4 regions of the Anoxybacillus sp. FSL W8-1294 genome follow, and region 2 is predicted to be linked to each of the others. Evidence: riboswitches for the same ligand, from Rfam matches in the RefSeq annotation. Region 2 holds a riboswitch; each other region holds the start of a gene.
What was found. Region 2 has a riboswitch for cobalamin ahead of NSQ23_RS06150 (ABC transporter substrate-binding protein). Riboswitches for the same ligand answer to the same signal wherever they lie in the genome.
Positions count from the first base shown of each region.

Region 1 (4,718 bases), 990 kb from region 2:
CCACCTTGATTAAAACGTGCAACGTAGAGGGCAACCGATTGACGGCATACGTTGACCATTTTTGCGACATCTTTACCGAGGTGACCTTCCATGACAAGACGAACAGCGGTCACCCGAACGCGAAGCGAAGCATCTTTGATTTTCCGTTCTTGTTTCCGAAGTGTTCGCGGCGTCCAGCCGTGATCATTTGTAAGTTTCAGACGTTTCATGTCCTTTCCGCTCCGTTTATTCGTGAATATTTAGGAGCAGTATAACCATGGGGAAAGGTGTTCATACAGAAGTTACGGTTTTAAAGTGCATGTATATACTCATCTACAGTTATTTAATAGCTATGTAACAAATGCTGGCTTCCTTTAGTCCGTCAATATTTAATAATGAATTCACATATTCAAAGGAAGTTGAATGGCTCAAATTATAAGATATATTTAGACTATCTAAAATCAACGTTGCTGAAGACAGCAAATGTCCTACATCAATATTAACAGCCTTAAAAGATCTACTTTCTCTATATCTATACATACTCCGTTCAAAAATACTTGTTAAAATTATTATTACAGGGTAATCATTTGAATTTTCTTTAATTAATGGGCAAACTTTTTTTAGGTCAATTTCCGATAAGTTATTTATTTCTACCAAGTTGTTTGAATAGACACTATAATGATATACTGAATTTTTACTTAATTCACTTAGTTTTATGTTGTTTGTTGTAATTAAATAGCATTCTGTAGGATGTTTAATCCCTCCACTTGGACTAGTCTTTAGCAAGTATTCGTCTCCTAAACTTGTAGTTTTTATTCCCTGACGACCAAAAACCATTTTTAGGAGATATGATAATTGATCAAAGTTTATCTTTGAACTCTTTGCCTTTTTAGACATCATTACATCCCTTACAGAAAAATTAGTTGTACTAATTGTCGCTACTTCTTTCAAGCGCACTCTTTTTTGTTTAGAATCATATTCTTTATAAATTGGCGGGGGATTTTTTTCTCTTTTAAATTCTCTCATACCCTCTATATCAATTTCATAACCAGACTGGGAATAATCCAGTTTCTTTTTTGCATTATTAAACAACTGATATACATATGCTTCGTTCCAGTTAAAAGTTTTCCAAAGTTCCTGTAAATCTAACCATTCTTTTCTATAATCTGATTCACTCAATAAAAGTTTTTCTTCAATCAACTGTTCTAAGAATTGAAATAATAAATCTTTATCTATTTCGTAAAGACTTAGAATTTGAGCAACGATCCCATTTTTATTACAGGGTTTATTACTAGTTATTTTAAGTATCTCAAATATTAACTCATTGTATAATATTTCCGTAGAATAATATTCCTCGTTCAATAAATCCAATACATATTCCTCATTTTGCAAATGAAAATATCGAAGCATTGGATTAAAAAAATATTTCATTTGTACTCTCTCCTCGTAAATATGAGCTTCAATTGAAAAAATTCAATTGAAGCTCATATTTCTTTTATTCCCCCATTTGTCTTCTTACATAAGTTTCTTTGTTAGAAACTTTTAATAATTTTAATTGGTTAAGATTAACTTTTTTCTTTTTTGAAGTTTCCTCTTTTGAAACTCCTCTTTTCACATTTAACACCTCCTCTACATTATTAAGGTTCTTCACCAAAAGTTATATTTGATTTTTCTATAACACCCTCTACTGATGCTTGTGAAGAAGAACCAGTAAATCAATGGTTTTTCCACATTCTTTTTTCAAGAAACACATCACTTGTCCGATACATATTTTTACAACAAACAAAACCACCTCTTTTTTTAAAATTCATTTGAAATAATTTTATTTTTTGTACATTTTAAAATTTTTTGTACATTTTAAAATATAACAAAAAAAAAAAATCAATACTTTTTAACATAAAATTATCAACAAAATACCAATATTAACTTAAAAGAAAAATATAACCATTAACTACGGCGTTACATCTCTCAAAACCATCCACACGAAAAAAACATTTCAGTTGAAAAAAACAAAAAGTTCGTTTATTCTGAATTTTATACAACAACATAATAAGTTCACGCAACAGGTGGTTCACACATGCTGTGAATCTTAAAAGGGAAGTTTGGTGAGAGTCCAACACGGTCGCGCCACTGTGATGCAGAGCTGTTTATCATCATCCACTGTTTCATTTGAAATGGGAAGGAGATAGACGGCGATGAAGCTAAGTCAGGAGACCTGCCTGTTGTATGCACTTACGACCTACGCGTCATAGGGAGGAGTGAGGACATATGATCTTGAGGCACTTCATGTATCTCAATACGAGCTAGCTATGCCCTCCTTCTGTTTGGAAGAGGGTTTTTTTGCTTGATTGGGATATAAATGACTGGAGGTGCTTAACTTGTTCATCCGTAGTTCAAATGTAGGATATCCACGTATTGGAGAAAAGAGGGAATGGAAAAAAGCATTAGAATCTTTTTGGAATGGGCAAATGAACGAAGAGCAGTTCACAAAAACGATGGAAACGATTCGACTTGATTCGATTCGCAAACAAGTCGAGAAAGGAATTGATCTCATTCCGATCGGAGATTTTTCCTTATACGATCACGTGTTAGATACAGCATTTATGTTCGGATATATTCCAGAGCGATTCAAACAAATAGTTAATCCGCTAGAGCAATACTTTGCGATGGCGCGTGGGACGAATGGGCAACATGCGCTTGAAATGACGAAATGGTTTAATACAAATTATCACTACATTGTGCCTGAAATCGGGCAAACGAAGCCGAAATTAGTGGATAATCGCCTATTGAAAGAATACAAGCTTGTCAAAGAAACATTCAATTTAGAAACAAAACCTGTATTGCTTGGCCCGGTTACATTTCTTTTGCTTTCTAAGCAATACGCGCGAAACGAGTGGCGAAAATATCTCGCACAATTAGTTCCTCTTTATGTGGAATTATTCAAACAACTAAGAGAAGCGGGCGTGTCATTCGTCCAAATCGATGAACCGATTCTCGTTCAAGATATAGACGATGATATCATCAACGCATTTCATCATGTATACAACGTTTTTCACCGCGATATACCGAACATAAATATTATTTTACAAACGTATTTTGCTAGCGTATCGCATTATCGTGAAATCGTTGCTTTACCTGTCGCAGGCATTGGGCTTGATTTCGTGCATGACGATGGCGAGAACATGAAAAACATAAACACGTACGGATTTCCGAAAGATAAAATATTAGTTGCTGGTATTGTAGACGGTCGCAATGTATGGAAAAGCTCGCTTGCCCAAAAAGCGAAGCTCCTTCATCATTTAGCAGGCGTTTCTGAACAACTGATCATTCAACCGTCTTGCAGCTTACTGCATGTCCCTGTCACAACAAAACATGAACATACATTACCAACGGAGCTTGCTAGTACTTTATCATTTGCGGATGAAAAATTAGATGAAATACGTATGTTGACAGAGTATATGAACGGAAACGTAACGATCGACGAGCTAATCAAATACGATGAACAAACAACCGTTTATTTTTCCAAGTTCCGTCAATCTAAACAAACAGACGATATCACAACCGTTCCATTAAACCGAACATCTTACAGCGAAAGACAAAAAGCACAACAAGCCCATTTGCAGCTTCCACTTTTTCCGACAACGACGATTGGAAGCTTCCCTCAAACGAGCGACGTGCGCCAAGCTCGAATGAAGTGGAAAAAAGGCGAATGGAACGACAATCAATATAAGTCGTTTATAAAGAAAGAAATCGCAAAATGGATCGACATTCAAGAGCAACTTCAGCTCGATGTGCTTGTCCATGGCGAATTTGAACGTACAGATATGGTGGAGTTTTTCGGTGAAAAACTGCAAGGCATGGCATGCACGACAAACGGTTGGGTGCAATCATATGGATCACGTTGTGTGCGCCCACCTATTATTTTTAGCGATATTGCCTATCAAAAACCGATGACCATAGAAGAAACAGTATATGCCCAATCATTAACGACTAAACCTGTGAAAGGAATGTTAACAGGACCAGTAACTATTTTAAACTGGTCGTTCGTTCGCGACGATATTCCACGAAAACGTGTGCTCATTCAGCTCGCTCTTGCGATTCGTGAAGAAGTGCTGCAGTTAGAAAAAGAAGGAATACGCATCATTCAAGTCGATGAGCCAGCATTACGGGAAGGATTGCCGCTTAAAAAAGAGAAACATGCATCATATTGGGAAGATGCCGTTATCGCATTTCGTATCACGACCTCATCGGTGAAAGAGGAGACGCAAATTCATACGCATATGTGCTATTCACAGTTTGAACATATGATGCATATCATTGATGAGCTTGATGCGGATGTCATTTCCATTGAATCATCACGAAGCCATGGTGAACTTGTTTCATCATTTGAAACATATGAGTACCAAAAGGAAATTGGCTTAGGGGTGTATGACATTCATAGTCCGCGCATTCCGACAAAAGAAGAAATAAGTGAGCAAATCGAACGGGCACTTCGGGTTCTTCGTCCAGAACAATTTTGGGTCAATCCCGATTGTGGATTAAAAACGCGAAAAGAAGAAGAAACGACTGCCGCACTTCAAGTGATGGTAGAGGCAGCACGCGAATACCGCGAGCGTCTTTTAGCGTACGGAGGGATGAAATCATGGAAGTAAGCGTCGAGCAGTCAAAAACGATTCAAACACGGCTCGTATTACCTTCTGATACGAACCATCTCGGCACGATTTTTGGTGGTACCGTTT
Region 1 is NZ_CP150179.1:167,676-172,393, reverse strand. It holds gene NSQ23_RS00980 (winged helix-turn-helix domain-containing protein) at 1-209, opposite strand, end outside; gene NSQ23_RS00975 (SagB/ThcOx family dehydrogenase) at 319-1,410, opposite strand; cobalamin riboswitch at 2,027-2,217, shown strand; gene metE (5-methyltetrahydropteroyltriglutamate--homocysteine S-methyltransferase) at 2,358-4,631, shown strand; gene NSQ23_RS00965 (acyl-CoA thioesterase) at 4,622-4,718, shown strand, end outside.
Region 1: it holds a riboswitch for cobalamin, as region 2 does, so the genes downstream of both, metE (5-methyltetrahydropteroyltriglutamate--homocysteine S-methyltransferase) here and NSQ23_RS06150 (ABC transporter substrate-binding protein) in region 2, are expected to answer to the same signal.

Region 2 (4,718 bases):
TATTTACACTCGGTGCGCTTATTTTTGCGATGATTTGGGCACAAATTGCATGGACGCGCTTTTGGGGCTGGGATCCGAAAGAAGTATGGGCGCTCATCACATGGCTGTTTTATGCAGCGTTTCTACATTTACGATTGTCAAAAGGTTGGCATGGCGAGCGGTCCGCATGGCTTGCGGTCATTGGATTTGCGATCATTATGTTTAACTTAATAGCGGTAAACTTAGTGATTGCAGGCCTACACTCTTATGCTGCGTCTTAACGCCTTCATAAAGAAGGCGTTTTTTTTTTATGATGAGTAGAAAAAAGTATGGCAGTTTTGTACAATAGTGAACGAGGAGGGAATGACATCATGGGGAAGGAAATTAAAATTTTAGTTGTCGATGACGAAGAGCGCATTCGTCGTTTGCTTCGTATGTATTTAGAACGTGAGCAATATATGATCGATGAAGCAGAAAACGGTGAAGAAGCGCTAGCATTAGCGCTTGACAATGATTATGACTTGATTTTGCTTGACCTTATGTTACCTGGAAAAGACGGTATTGAAGTGTGCAAACAGTTGCGTGAGAAAAAAGCGACACCCGTCATTATGTTAACAGCGAAGGGAGAGGAAGCTAATCGCGTGCAAGGATTTGAAGCAGGAACGGACGATTATATCGTTAAGCCGTTTAGCCCGCGTGAAGTGGTGCTCCGCGTGAAAGCGCTGCTTCGCCGTACAGCGAACTCTCCATATGTAACAACGGATACGACAACACGAGATGTGCTCGTATTTCCTCATTTAACAATTGACCATGATGCGCATCGGGTGACAGCAGATGGGCATGAAGTTAGCTTAACTCCGAAAGAGTACGAGTTGCTTCATTTTTTAGCGAAGTCACCAGATAAAGTGTTTGATCGCGAGCAATTGTTAAAAGAAGTATGGCATTACGAATTTTTTGGTGATTTACGAACAGTTGATACGCATGTCAAACGGTTGCGCGAAAAGTTAAATAAAGTATCGCCAGCAGCAGCGAAAATGATCGTCACCGTTTGGGGCGTTGGGTACAAATTTGAGGTCGTGAATGAATGATGGCACTATGGCGTAGTGTAGTCGGAAAATTATGGCTGACAATTTTATTGCTTGTTGCTTTCGTCCTCTTTATTTTAACCGTTTTGTTGCTAAGTTTTTTTGAAAAATATTATTTGGAAAAAACGGGAGAGCAACTCACTCAACAAGCAGTAAAAGTTGCCCGCGTCGTCGCCGAGCATGATGAGCAGTTTGCTCGCTCAATTGCATGGACGATGGTTGATGATGTATCCAAACTAATGATTATTATTGACGATCGTCATTATTGGTACTCACCAAATGAACAGCTCGTTGATTTGCCGCTTTCGTTTGTTCAACAAGATAAACAGTTGTCGCGCGTATTTGATGGAAAGAAAGTAGTGAAACGGGCGATGATGCCAAACGAAACGATGCGAAATCGGGTTTATAACGAGTTGTTTATTGTTGGTGTGCCGCTTCGCACATCTGATGGAAACGGTGCTGTGTTTGTATATCAATCGCTAAAAGCTGTAGAAGAAACGACAAAACAAACGACGAAGTTTATTTTTCTTGCTGCATTTATTGCTATTGTGTTAACGACGGTATTTGCCTTTTTCTTATCGACAAGAATTACGGCACCGCTTAGAAAAATGAGACAAGTCGCGTTTGAAATGGCGCGCGGGAAATTCGATTCCAAAGTGCCGATCGTCACCCATGATGAAATTGGGGAACTGGCTATGGCGTTTAACCAGATGGGTCGGCAATTGCAATTTCACATTAATGCGTTAAATCAAGAAAAAGAACAACTAGCGAGCATTTTAAGCAGCATGGCGGATGGCGTCATTACGCTCAATCGCAATGGCGAAGTGCTTATTACAAACCCACCTGCCGACCGATTTTTACAAGCATGGTACTACGAACAAGGGCAGCGCGACGATTTATCGCCGCTTCCTCCGCAAGTGAATGAATTGTTTACGAAAGCGGTGGCGGAAGAGAAAGAACAAGCAGCAGAAATTGCTTTACAAGGTCGCAATTGGGTCATTGTGATGACGCCGTTGTACAATGGCAAAGTGATTCGCGGGGCGGTTGCAGTGCTTCGAGATATGACGGAAGAGCGTCGGCTCGATAAGTTGCGCAAAGATTTTATCGCCAACGTCTCGCATGAGTTGCGAACGCCAATCGCCATGTTGCAAGGGTATAGTGAAGCCATTGTCGACGACATCGCGGCGACAGATGAAGAAAAGAAAGAATTGGCAAAAGTCATTTATGATGAATCGTTGCGCATGGGTCGCCTCGTTAACGACTTGCTTGATTTAGCGCGTATGGAAGCAGGACATTTAACGCTTCATAAAGAGCGCGTGCCGCTTCGTTCATACACCGAGCGCATCATTCATAAGTTTCAAGCGTTAGCGAAAGAAAAAGGAGTTCGCTTGCTCGTGGACATAAATGAAGAATTTGTCGTGTTGCTTGACCCTGACCGTATCGAACAAGTGCTGACGAATTTAATTGATAATGCTCTTCGTCACACAGATGACGGTGGGGAAGTTCGTGTCATAGTCGATGGGGACGAAGAGGCGGTGCGCATTTCTGTTCGAGACTCAGGCTCTGGCATTGCTGAAGAAGATTTGCCGTTCGTGTTTGAGCGTTTTTACAAAGCGGATAAAGCACGTACACGCAGTCGCTCTGGCACAGGATTAGGTCTTGCGATTGCGAAAAACATCGTTGAGGCGCATAAAGGAACGATCGCTGTTCATAGTAAGCTCGGCGAAGGAACGACGTTTACATTTACACTTCCATTGAAATAGAAAATTTTTGTTGTCATAAGCGACGTTTTCGGCTATGATAGAAACGTAAAAATTGTTCGACAATTGTATACGTTCGTTGCAAAAAGGTGTCGAATGGGAAACCTAGTAGACTTAATAGGGAATCTGGTGCAAGTCCAGAACTGTCCCCGCAACTGTAAATGCTGACGAAATGAAGGACGCCACTGTACAATTCGTATGGGAAGGCTTCAAAGTAGGATGACGCATAAGTCAGTAGACCTGCCTTTTTGCATCGTCATTCGCGTCTTCGGGGAGTGAGACGGCGAAACGACAAAGGTGACGGTTGTCTTTTGTTGTTTCCAGCTCATTCCATTTGGGATGAGCTTTTTATTTTTATATACAAAGAGGGGGAAAAACGATGAAAAAATGGAAGCAGTATGTATGGCTTCTTGCGCTCGTGCTGACGCTCGGATTAGCGGCGTGCGCGAATAACGCAGAGCCAGCAAAAGAGACGAAGCAAGAAGCGAAAACGGAACAAGCCGCATTTCCAGTCACCATAAAAGATGCGGTTGGTGATGTCACGATTGAAAAAGAACCGGAAAAAATTGTTTCGCTTATCCCGAGCAATACAGAAATTGCGTATGCGTTAGGACTTGGCGACAAAATCGTTGGTGTAAGCGATTTTGATAACTATCCGGAAGATGTGAAAAATAAAGAAAAAATCGGCGGCATGGAGTTTAATGTTGAAAAAATTATCGCGCTTCAGCCGGACGTTGTGCTTGCACACGCGTCAAGTGCACATAACTCTGAAGAAGGATTAAAACAATTGAAAGATGCGGGCATTACAGTCATTGTTGTGCCAAATGCTACATCGTTGAATGACGTGTATGCTTCCATTGAACTAATCGGTAAAGCGACAGGGAAAACGAAAGAAGCATCGGACGTTGTGAAACAAATGAAGCAAAAAATCGATGCCATTGCTGAAAAAGCAAAAGAGGTGAAAGAAGAAGCAACCGTTTGGATCGAAGTCTCGCCTGCACCAGAAATTTATACAGCCGGAAAAGGAACATTTATGGATGAGATGTTAACGATCATTCATGCGAAAAATGCGGCAGGTGATCAAGAAGGATGGCCGATGTTTACGGAAGAAGATGCAGTGGCGTTAAACCCGGATGTCATTATTACGACGTACGGTTATTACACGCCGAACGCAGTTGAGCAAGTGCTCGCTCGCCCAGCATGGAAAGACGTTCCGGCTGTCAAAAATAAGCGAGTATATGATGTGAACTCAGATTTAGTTTCTCGTCCAGGACCACGTTTAGCTGAAGGGGTCGAAGAAATTGCCAAAGTCGTTTATCCAGACATTTTTCAATAATTACATCGTTGCATCAATCATTGCGATGGCTGCCATATTGTTAGGGATATCGATTGGATCACAATCGATTCCCTTTTCTTCTATATGGGACACGTTGTCGCATCATTTGTTTCATACACCGATGGACGTTCCCGCCACCATTTCGCAAATTATTATTGCGATTCGTGTGCCGAGAGTAGTGCTCGCCTTTTTGATTGGGGCGTCCTTAGCACTTGCTGGTGTAGCGTTCCAAGGGCTTTTAAAAAACGTTTTAGCTGATCCGTATACGATCGGAGTATCGTCTGGTGCAGCTGTCGGAGCGGTCATCGTTTTTTTCTTTCATCTCCATTTACCACTTCTCGGGCGGTTTACGTTGCCGATTGTTAGCATTATTTTTGCGCTGATGACGTTATTGTTTGTTTTATTATTTGCGCGACTTGCAGAGCGGAATATGGCAATCGAGACGATTGTTTTAATTGGTATTATGATGAACGCCTTTTTCGGTTCGCTCATTTCGCTTATGGTTGCCCTAAGTGGAGAAGAGCTACGTCAAGTCATCGGCTGGCTTATGGGGAGCGT
Region 2 is NZ_CP150179.1:1,155,884-1,160,601, forward strand. It holds gene ccsB (c-type cytochrome biogenesis protein CcsB) at 1-260, shown strand, start outside; gene NSQ23_RS06140 (response regulator transcription factor) at 351-1,067, shown strand; gene NSQ23_RS06145 (ATP-binding protein) at 1,064-2,827, shown strand; cobalamin riboswitch at 2,895-3,087, shown strand; gene NSQ23_RS06150 (ABC transporter substrate-binding protein) at 3,204-4,160, shown strand; gene NSQ23_RS06155 (iron ABC transporter permease) at 4,126-4,718, shown strand, end outside.

Region 3 (4,718 bases), 600 kb from region 2:
GTTCCAGTTTGCAATTTGTTTGTTGACAATATCAATTAATTTTTCTTTCACACTAATTCCCTCCTCGATTATAAACTTCCCCCTCTTTCATTATAGCAAACAAAAAAAATTTTGGAAAATGATATGTTTTTGCATGAACAATGTAGAGAGACATGTAACCATCATTGTATTGGTAGTGACCGCTTCGAAAGCGTAGTTGATAAATTGCCGGGTGAAAAAAATAAAGGTTCAGACATGTAACATCTGAACCTTTATTTTTAGCCAAACACTTTTTTCAATTCTTCTTTTGGCTGCGATAGCCAATATCGCATAAGTCGCTTAGCTCCTTCTAAATCGTGCAATTTCGCTTGACCGCACTCTTTTTCCGTTGCAGCTGGCACTTCTGTAACCGTCAATGCCTCATTCATCGTCGCCTCAAGCAAATCAATAATTTCTTCGACTGTTGGCGTGCCACTAACGACTAAATAATACCCCGTTTGACATCCCATCGGAGAAATATCGATAATATCAAAATGAGCGTATTTTTCAGCATGCTTACGAATGTGCACCGCTAGTAAATGTTCAAGTGTATGAATCGCTGCCGGTTGCATCGCTTCTTTATTTGGTTGACAAAAGCGAATATCAAATTTATTCACAACACCGTCGCTACCGACTTGATGAACACCACAATGGCGAACGTACGGCGCTTTGACCGCACAATGGTCTAGTTCAAAGCTTTCTACTGAAGGCATATTTCTCACCTCTTTTTCAATTGTCACGTTTTTATCATACACAAAAGTCCGACTTTTTTCATCTTTTTTTGTTGGAATTGTTTCGTCCAACTATGTTACAATAAGAAAAAATAGGGGCGGGCGTATTACATGAAACATATATTCATCTTACTCATTCGTTTTTATCAACGATTTATTTCCCCTTTAAAACCACCGACATGTCGCTTTTATCCGACTTGTTCGCATTACGGATTAGAAGCGATTCGTCGCTTCGGTGCACTTAAAGGAGGCTATTTAACAATCAAACGCATTTTAAAATGCCATCCATTTCATCCAGGTGGATTTGATCCTGTTCCAGAGAAAGAGCAAAAATAGTTGTTCTTTCTCTTTTTTTTCGTTATGATAAACAATGTAAATCGTAATAATTACGTTTGAAGATTGGTCTACTTTTGTCGATCCACTTCCACCATTTACGGCTATTTCATAGTTTTCAAATCGTAACGATTACGATATAATAAAACAGGAGTGAGAAAGATGTTATTTGACGATCAGAAACATCTTTCTTTATTTGGAAGGAGGAAGAAGATGAAGGTAAAAACCATTTTATCCATTATACTTACGAGCACACTGCTATTGTTTGGATGCTCGCAACAAGAACAGACGAATGAATCGAAGAATGAGGAAAAAAACGATCAACTTATCGTTTATACAACTGTATACCCTCTTCAAGACTTTACTGAAAAAATTGGTGGCAAGCACGTTCAAGTGGAAAGCGTATATCCTCCCGGCGTTGATGTGCACACATACGAACCGACGGCAAAAACGATGCAACAAATCGCAGATGCTGACGCTTTCATTTACATCGGTCAAGGAATGGAAGGATTTGTTGATCGCGTTGTCGAAACGCTAGAGAATGAACACGTCAAGTTCGTGGAAGCAACAGCTGGGACGGAATTTCTTCCAGCCAACGATACTCATGGGGACGAACATGCTCATGAAGATGAACACGCCCATGAAGATGAGCATGATCACGGAGATGTAGATCCTCATGTCTGGTTAGATCCGATATATTCAATCCAAATGGCTGAAACAATTAAACAAACGTTAACGGAACTAAAACCTGAGGCAAAAAATGATTTTGAACAAAACTTTGCCTCGTTAAAACAGCAGCTTGAACAGCTCGATAGCCAGTTCCAACAATTGATAAAAGGCGCGAAAAGAAAAGAAATTCTTGTCGCTCATGCGGCTTACGGCTATTGGGAGAAACGATATGGCTTAAAACAAATAAGCGTGACTGGGCTATCGCCAACAAACGAACCGTCACAAAAGCAGCTTGCTTCGATTATTCAAATCGCCAAAGACCATGACATACACTATATCTTTTTTGAGCAAAACGTAACATCGAAAATTGCTGAAGTTGTGAAAAACGAAATCGGAGCTGATGTACTTATCCTTCACAACTTAGAAGCACGAACAAATGATGATATAAAAAACAACAAAGACTATTTTGCGATTATGAATGACAACATCTCTGCACTAAAAAAAGCTCTACAATAAGCGATCATAACGATCGCTTATTTTTGACCGTCTATTTACAAGCCCTCATGAATATGCGTTTATTGCCTTTGCGATTACAAGCACACTTTTTCTCTCTTCGCTTTTGAAAGATCGACGCTATGTAGCAAAGGATGAAAAATAACGATTGCAAATGTTGAGATTTTTCGCTATAGTTTTAAACGTAAACCTTTTTCGTACAATATATTGTGATAATCGCACGAAATAATAACTATATATTGAAACCGACAAGTGAAGGTGTCCAAACGGACTTAATAGGGAATCTGGTGCGAATCCAGAACTGTCCCCGCAACTGTGTGCGCAGACGAAATGGAAATAACACCACTGTATATGTCAGCTATTTATGGCACATATATGGGAAGGAATCCAAAGTAGGAAGAAGCGCAAGTCAGGAGACCTGCCTTCCTTGTATCGTTTCATATTCTTCGGGGATTGAGAAGATGAAACGATGGTGAAAGCATGCCTTTTTCCATCGTTTCATCCGCTCAACGAGAGCGGATTTTTTTATTTTCTAGGGGAAGGGATGTTATATGGTGTACATAAAACAACAAACAGAAGTAAATGAAGAAACGATCCGCACATTATTGTTTCATATTTTCAAAGACTTTCCACACTTATCAAGCGCGCGATACATCGAGCGTACGATACGGTCGCTGACGTATACAAAATCATACGATGACATGATGAACAAACTCATTTTAAATGCACTTGACGAAATCACCGTAGAACAACCTGATTGGACGTTTGTCGCAGCACGCCTTTATTTACAACAGCTGTACAATGAAGCAGCAACCAATCGTGGCTATGATGTATCCGACACATACCACTACTTTTATGAGTTACAAACAATGCTCGTTGATCTCGGTATTTACGATCCGTTTGTACTTGAACGATATACGAAAGAAGAACTACAAGAAGCGGGGACATGGATCGATTCGAAAAAAGACGAGCAATTTACCTATATCGGATTACGCACACTCGTTGATCGTTATTTAGCGAAAGGATATGACGGAGAAATTTATGAGTTGCCACAAGAACGCTTTTTAACCATTGCTCTTACGCTGATGGTGAATGAGCCAAAAGAAAAACGAATGGAGCTTGTCAAAGAAGCGTATTGGGCGTTATCAAACCAATATATGACGGTCGCTACACCAACGTACGCCAACGCAGGTAAATCTTACGGTCAATTATCGAGTTGTTTCATTGATACGGTCGACGATAGCTTAATCGGCATTTATGAATCGAATACAGACATCGCTCGCCTCTCCAAAGGCGGTGGGGGAATCGGCGTCTATTTAGGAAAAATTCGGGCACGCAACTCGGATATTAAAGGATTTAAAGGCGTATCGTCTGGTGTCATCCCATGGATGCGCCAATTAAACAATACCGCTGTATCGGTTGATCAGCTTGGTACGCGACAAGGAAGTATTGCCGTCTATTTAGACGTTTGGCATAAAGACATTTTCTCTTTCTTAGACGCAAAATTAAACAACGGCGATGAACGGCAAAAATGCCATGATTTATTTTATGGCGTATGCATCCCTGATTTATTTATGGAACAAGTCGAAAAGCGGGGCGATTGGTATTTATTTGACCCACATGAAGTGAAAAAAGTGATGGGGTGGAAAGATAAAGATGGGAATCCGCTAGGTCTTGAAGATTTTTACGATGAAGAACGAGGACATGGCTCCTTCCGCGAAAAATACGAAGAATGTATCAACCATCCAGAGTTAAGTAAAGAACGTGTACCTGCCATTGAAATTATGAAGCGCATTTTAAAATCACAATTAGAAACGGGTACACCTTATATGTTTTATCGCGACGAAGCGAATCGCATGAATCCAAATAAACATGCGGGCATGATTTATTCTAGCAATTTATGTACGGAAATTATGCAAAATATGAGCGCGACTACCGTAACAAAAGAGTATACGCAAGATGGTGAAATCATTATTCATAAAAAACCAGGCGACTTTGTCGTTTGTAACTTATCTAGCATTCATCTCGCTCGCGCCGTACAAGACGATGTACTAGAACGATTAATTCCGATTCAAGTGCGTATGCTTGATAACGTCATCGACTTAAACGAAAATCGCATTGAAGTGTTGCAAGCGGTGATGACAAATAAAAAATATCGGGCAATCGGTCTAGGTGCATTTTCATGGCATCACTTATTAGCGTTAAAAGGAATTAAGTGGAATAGTGAAGAAAGCGTTGATTTCGCTGACAAGCTATTTGAAAAAATCGCTTATTTAACGATTCGAGCAAGCATGGAATTGGCGAAAGAAAAAGGTGCATATCCGGCGTTTGCAGGTTCTGATTGGCATACAGGAAAATATTTTGAGCTTCGCGGTTATCATTCCCACGATGAGTTAGATTGGGATGAGTTAAAAGAGCAAGTGATGAAGTATGGTGTTCGCAACGGTTATTTAA
Region 3 is NZ_CP150179.1:555,252-559,969, reverse strand. It holds gene NSQ23_RS03075 (Dps family protein) at 1-51, opposite strand, end outside; gene NSQ23_RS03070 (S-ribosylhomocysteine lyase) at 258-731, opposite strand; gene yidD (membrane protein insertion efficiency factor YidD) at 861-1,085, shown strand; gene NSQ23_RS03060 (metal ABC transporter substrate-binding protein) at 1,296-2,267, shown strand; cobalamin riboswitch at 2,504-2,705, shown strand; gene NSQ23_RS03055 (ribonucleoside-diphosphate reductase subunit alpha) at 2,816-4,718, shown strand, end outside.
Region 3: it holds a riboswitch for cobalamin, as region 2 does, so the genes downstream of both, NSQ23_RS03055 (ribonucleoside-diphosphate reductase subunit alpha) here and NSQ23_RS06150 (ABC transporter substrate-binding protein) in region 2, are expected to answer to the same signal.

Region 4 (4,718 bases), 1.1 Mb from region 2:
GAAACGACGTTTGACTTGCGGTATGAATCGTTTTATACGTTCACGTCAGAAGGCGGTGCCCTCGACTATTACGTGTTTGCCGGCCCGCACCCAAAAGATGTGTTAGGGCAGTATACGCATCTCGTTGGTCGCATGCCGCTGCCGCCAAAGTGGGCGCTCGGTTATCACCAGTCGCGCTATAGTTATGAAACGGAGCAAGAAGTGCGTGAATTAATTGACACATTTCGCAAAAAACATATTCCGCTCGATGCGGTATATTTAGATATTCATTATATGGACGAATATCGTGTATTTACGTTCGATCAAAATCGGTTTCCACATCCGAAATCGCTCGTTCAATATGCGAGTGAACAAGGGGTTCGCATCGTTCCGATCGTTGATCCGGGCGTGAAAGTAGATGCAGAGTACGATACGTATCGCGATGGCGTGCAAAAAGATTATTTTTGTAAATATGCAGACGGAACGTTGTTTAAAGGAGACGTTTGGCCGGGGACGAGCGTGTTTCCTGACTTTTTGAAGAAAAAAGTGCGCAAATGGTGGGGCGAACAACATACGTTTTATACGGACATCGGCATCGAAGGCATTTGGAACGATATGAATGAGCCATCGGTATTTAACGAGACAAAAACGATCGATGAACAAGTCGTTCATGACGGATGGAAAACGCATCGTCAAGTGCATAACATATACGGAATGATGATGACGGAAGCGACGTACAACGGATTGAAAAAACAACTGAAAGGGAAGCGTCCGTTTGTGTTAACGCGCGCCGGTTTTTCGGGCATTCACCGATATGCTGCTGTGTGGACAGGAGACAACCGCAGTTTTTGGGAACATCTTGAACTATCTTTGCCGATGTGTTTAAATTTAGGATTATCTGCCGTTGCATTTTGTGGGGCGGATGTGGGCGGCTTCGCTCATGATGCTCATGGGGAATTGCTTGTTCGTTGGACGCAAGTCGGCGCTTTTTTCCCATATTTCCGCAATCATTGTGCGATTGGTTTCGCCCGTCAAGAACCGTGGGCGTTCGGTGAAACATATGAACAGATGGTGAAGCGATATATTGAGTTGCGCTACGAGTGGCTCCCACATTTGTACACGTTATGTTTTGAAGCATATCAAACAGGTGTGCCGATGATGCGTCCGCTCATGTTAGAATATTCGGACGATGCTGAGACGTGGAACATATCAGATCAATTTATGGTCGGCAATGAAGTTATGATCGCGCCGGTTATGCGTCCGCATACGTTCCATCGCCTCGTCTATTTTCCGAAAGGGCGTTGGATCGATTATTGGACGAAAGAAAAATTTGAAGGCGGCAGACGATATATTGTCGAAGCGCCGCTTGATCGGTTGCCGATATTTGTAAAAGAAGGGGCGATGATTGCCCGTGCCGAAGCAAAACAATCGACGTCCATTGCGGACGAACAGTTGACGTTGTATGTGTATACGATGGAAGAAGGAACATCATCATATACGTTATACGATGATGACGGCGCAACGTTTGCATATGAAAAAGGAGAGTATGTGAACATGCATATTCGTGTGGTATTTTCACACGATACCGTTCATTTTCACGTCGAGGCGGAAGGGACGTATCAGCCGCCGTGGCGTATGCGTGTCATGTTTGTTGGACATGTGCCGTCAACGGTCATAGTCAACGGTGAACAAAGATTTGTCGATGAAGCGACAAACTCGTTTGTTTTGTAAGAGATGGGGGATTTTTATGACAGTAACGATTAAAGATGTAGCGAAACGAGCAAACGTGGCACCATCGACTGTTTCACGCGTCATTGCTGACAGTCCGCGCATTAGTGAAAAGACGAAGAAAAAAGTGCGCGAAGCGATGAAAGAGCTCGGCTATCATCCGAATTTTATCGCCCGCAGTTTAGCAAATAAATCGACGCAAGTGATCGGCTTAATTATGCCAAGCTCAGCCGATAAAGCGTTTCAAAACCCGTTTTTCCCAGAAGTCATTCGCGGCATTAGCAAAGCGGTGCATGATCGGCAATATGCGTTGCAGTTGTCGACAGGGGAGACGGAAGCGGAAATTTATGAAGGCGTCGTCCATATGGTGCAAGGAAAACGCGTCGATGGGGTGATTTTGCTGTATTCGCGAGCGAACGATAAAATTATGGCGTATTTACAAAAAGAAGACGTGCCGTTTGTCGTCATCGGTAAACCGCATAAAAAAGCGGAGCAAATTACGCACGTGGATAACGATAACGTTCGCGCTGCGCGCGAGGCGACAGAATATTTAATTGAGCTCGGTCATGAGCGCATCGCGTTTGTTGGAGGAAATGTAAATCTCATCGTGACGATGGATCGTTTGCTCGGATATGAAAAAGCATTGAAATCGGCTAGTCTTCCGTATCGAAAAGATTACATCGTGCATGAAGAATTTTTAAAAGAAGGCGGCCAAGAGGCGATGAAAGGGTTGCTTTCATTGAAAGAACCGCCGACTGCGCTCGTTGTCGCCGACGATTTGATGGCGCTCGGTGTGTTAAATACGCTTGCGGAAATGGGGCTAAGCGTACCAGCCGATTTGTCGATCGTGAGCTTTAACAACGTGCTTTTATCAGAAATTTCCCGTCCGCCATTAACATCGGTAGACATTAACATTTTCCAGCTCGGCTTTGAAGCAGCAAGAAATTTAATTCAACAAATCGAAAACCCGAATGAGCCAATTAAACGCATCATTATTCCGCATACGCTCGTCAAACGGTTTTCGTGCGATTATTACAAAGCATCTTCTGAATAGGAAGGTGCTCTTTTTTTATAAACAGGCTAGGCGAGAAGAAAAAAATGGTGTATTATATTCTTAACATTCACGCTCTTTGAAAAAATATATACGATGAGCAAGTACGGTGCATACGTCCGTATGCTTAAAAGGGAAGAACGGTGCAAAGCCGTCGCGGTACCCGCCACTGTGATGGGGAGTTTCGTTGCAATATGCCACTGATTTTTGGGAAGGCGCAACGAAATGATGAACCTAAGCCAGGAGACCTGCCTGCTTGCGATACGTCGGCTACCTACGGGAATATAGGTGGACGTGCGGGAACGATGGACGTTATATATGCTTAGTGACGTATGCTCTATTTTTTGAATCTTTCGTTTTTTCTGCACCTCTGCCTAGGGGTGCTTTTTTATTTTGAAAAAAGGGGCGACATATATGGCAACATGGAATTTACAAGGAACGACACATCACGTGCTTATTTGCAACGGAGGAAGCTGCATGAGAAAAGGAGGGGAAGAGGTGACGCAAGCGATTCGCGATGAAATTGATCGGTTGCAGTTACATGGGCGCGTTCATACGACGCGTACACGATGCAACGGTCGCTGCGAAGATGCATGTGTCGTCATCGTTTATCCAGAAGGTGTTTGGTATCGTACGATTGATGAACAAATAGGGAGGGACATTGTACGCAATCATGTACGTGACGGGAACATATTGCGCGATTACGTCACGTATACGTATGAACATACAGGATTTGTTATGCCCGAACATAGCGTTGCGACAAGGGGGAAAGAAAAATGAAGCGAAACGCATGGTGGATCGTTTGTACATGCTTGACTGTCTACGTTTTATTTGCGCTTTCACCTTCAGTATATGCGATGCACATTATGGAAGGATTTTTACCTTGGCATTGGGCGCTCGTTTGGTGGTTGTTATTTTTGCCATTTTTCTTCGTCGGTTTACGGACGATGACGCGCATCGTAAAACAACAGCCGGAAATGAAAATGTTGCTTGCGCTAGCGACCGCATTTACATTCGTTCTTTCCGCTTTAAAAATTCCATCTGTCACAGGAAGCAGCTCGCATCCGACAGGGACAGGCCTCGGTGCGCTGTTATTTGGGCCGTTCGTCATGACGGTCATCGGTACGGCTGTGTTAATGTTTCAAGCATTATTGCTTGCGCATGGTGGATTGACAACGCTCGGTGCAAATGCGTTTTCGATGGCGGTTATCGGTCCGTTTGTAGCGTACGTGTCGTTTGTTGCATGCCAAAAGCTTCGCATTTCGATGCGCCTTTCTGTTTTTGTGGCGGCGATGTTTGCCAATTTAGCTACGTATGTGATGACATCGATACAACTTGCGCTAGCATTTCCAGACGCAACAGGCGGGGTATGGGGGGCGTTCTTAAAGTTTGCTTCCATTTTTGCTTTCACTCAAATACCGCTTGCAATTACCGAAGGGCTTCTGACTGTTGTTGTATGGAATTTTTTACATACGTACACGAAACAAGAATTAAATATATTGCAACAGAAAGGGGCGTCTGCTAAATGAACAATCGACTATTGCTTTTCCTTGCCGCACTTTTGAGCGTTTTGCCGCTCGTCGTTGTAAAACATACGGAGTTTGCTGGGGCAGATGCGCTTGCGGAGGAGATGATTCAACAACTTGCGCCCAATTATGAACCGTGGTTCGATGTTTTTTTTGAACCGCCCGGCGGGGAAGTAGAAACGTTGCTATTTTCATTGCAGGCGGCAATTGGAGCGGGAGTGATTGGCTACATTATCGGCTTGTATAGAGGGCGAAAACGAAATGGTTAGCTGGCTTGATGAATGGGCGTATCGCAATCGGCTTGCGAAACTTCGGGCGACATTTAAACTGACATTTTCATTTATTTTGCTTATATGGGCGATGATTGGAACGAATGTCGGTCGGCTGCTTACGATCGGATGGATGCTCACTTGGCTCATTGTTTATGCGCGCTT
Region 4 is NZ_CP150179.1:2,229,878-2,234,595, reverse strand. It holds gene NSQ23_RS11925 (glycoside hydrolase family 31 protein) at 1-1,710, shown strand, start outside; gene NSQ23_RS11920 (LacI family DNA-binding transcriptional regulator) at 1,727-2,761, shown strand; cobalamin riboswitch at 2,844-3,029, shown strand; gene NSQ23_RS11915 ((2Fe-2S) ferredoxin domain-containing protein) at 3,173-3,538, shown strand; gene NSQ23_RS11910 (energy-coupling factor ABC transporter permease) at 3,535-4,287, shown strand; gene NSQ23_RS11905 (energy-coupling factor ABC transporter substrate-binding protein) at 4,284-4,553, shown strand; gene NSQ23_RS11900 (CbiQ family ECF transporter T component) at 4,546-4,718, shown strand, end outside.
Region 4: it holds a riboswitch for cobalamin, as region 2 does, so the genes downstream of both, NSQ23_RS11915 ((2Fe-2S) ferredoxin domain-containing protein) here and NSQ23_RS06150 (ABC transporter substrate-binding protein) in region 2, are expected to answer to the same signal.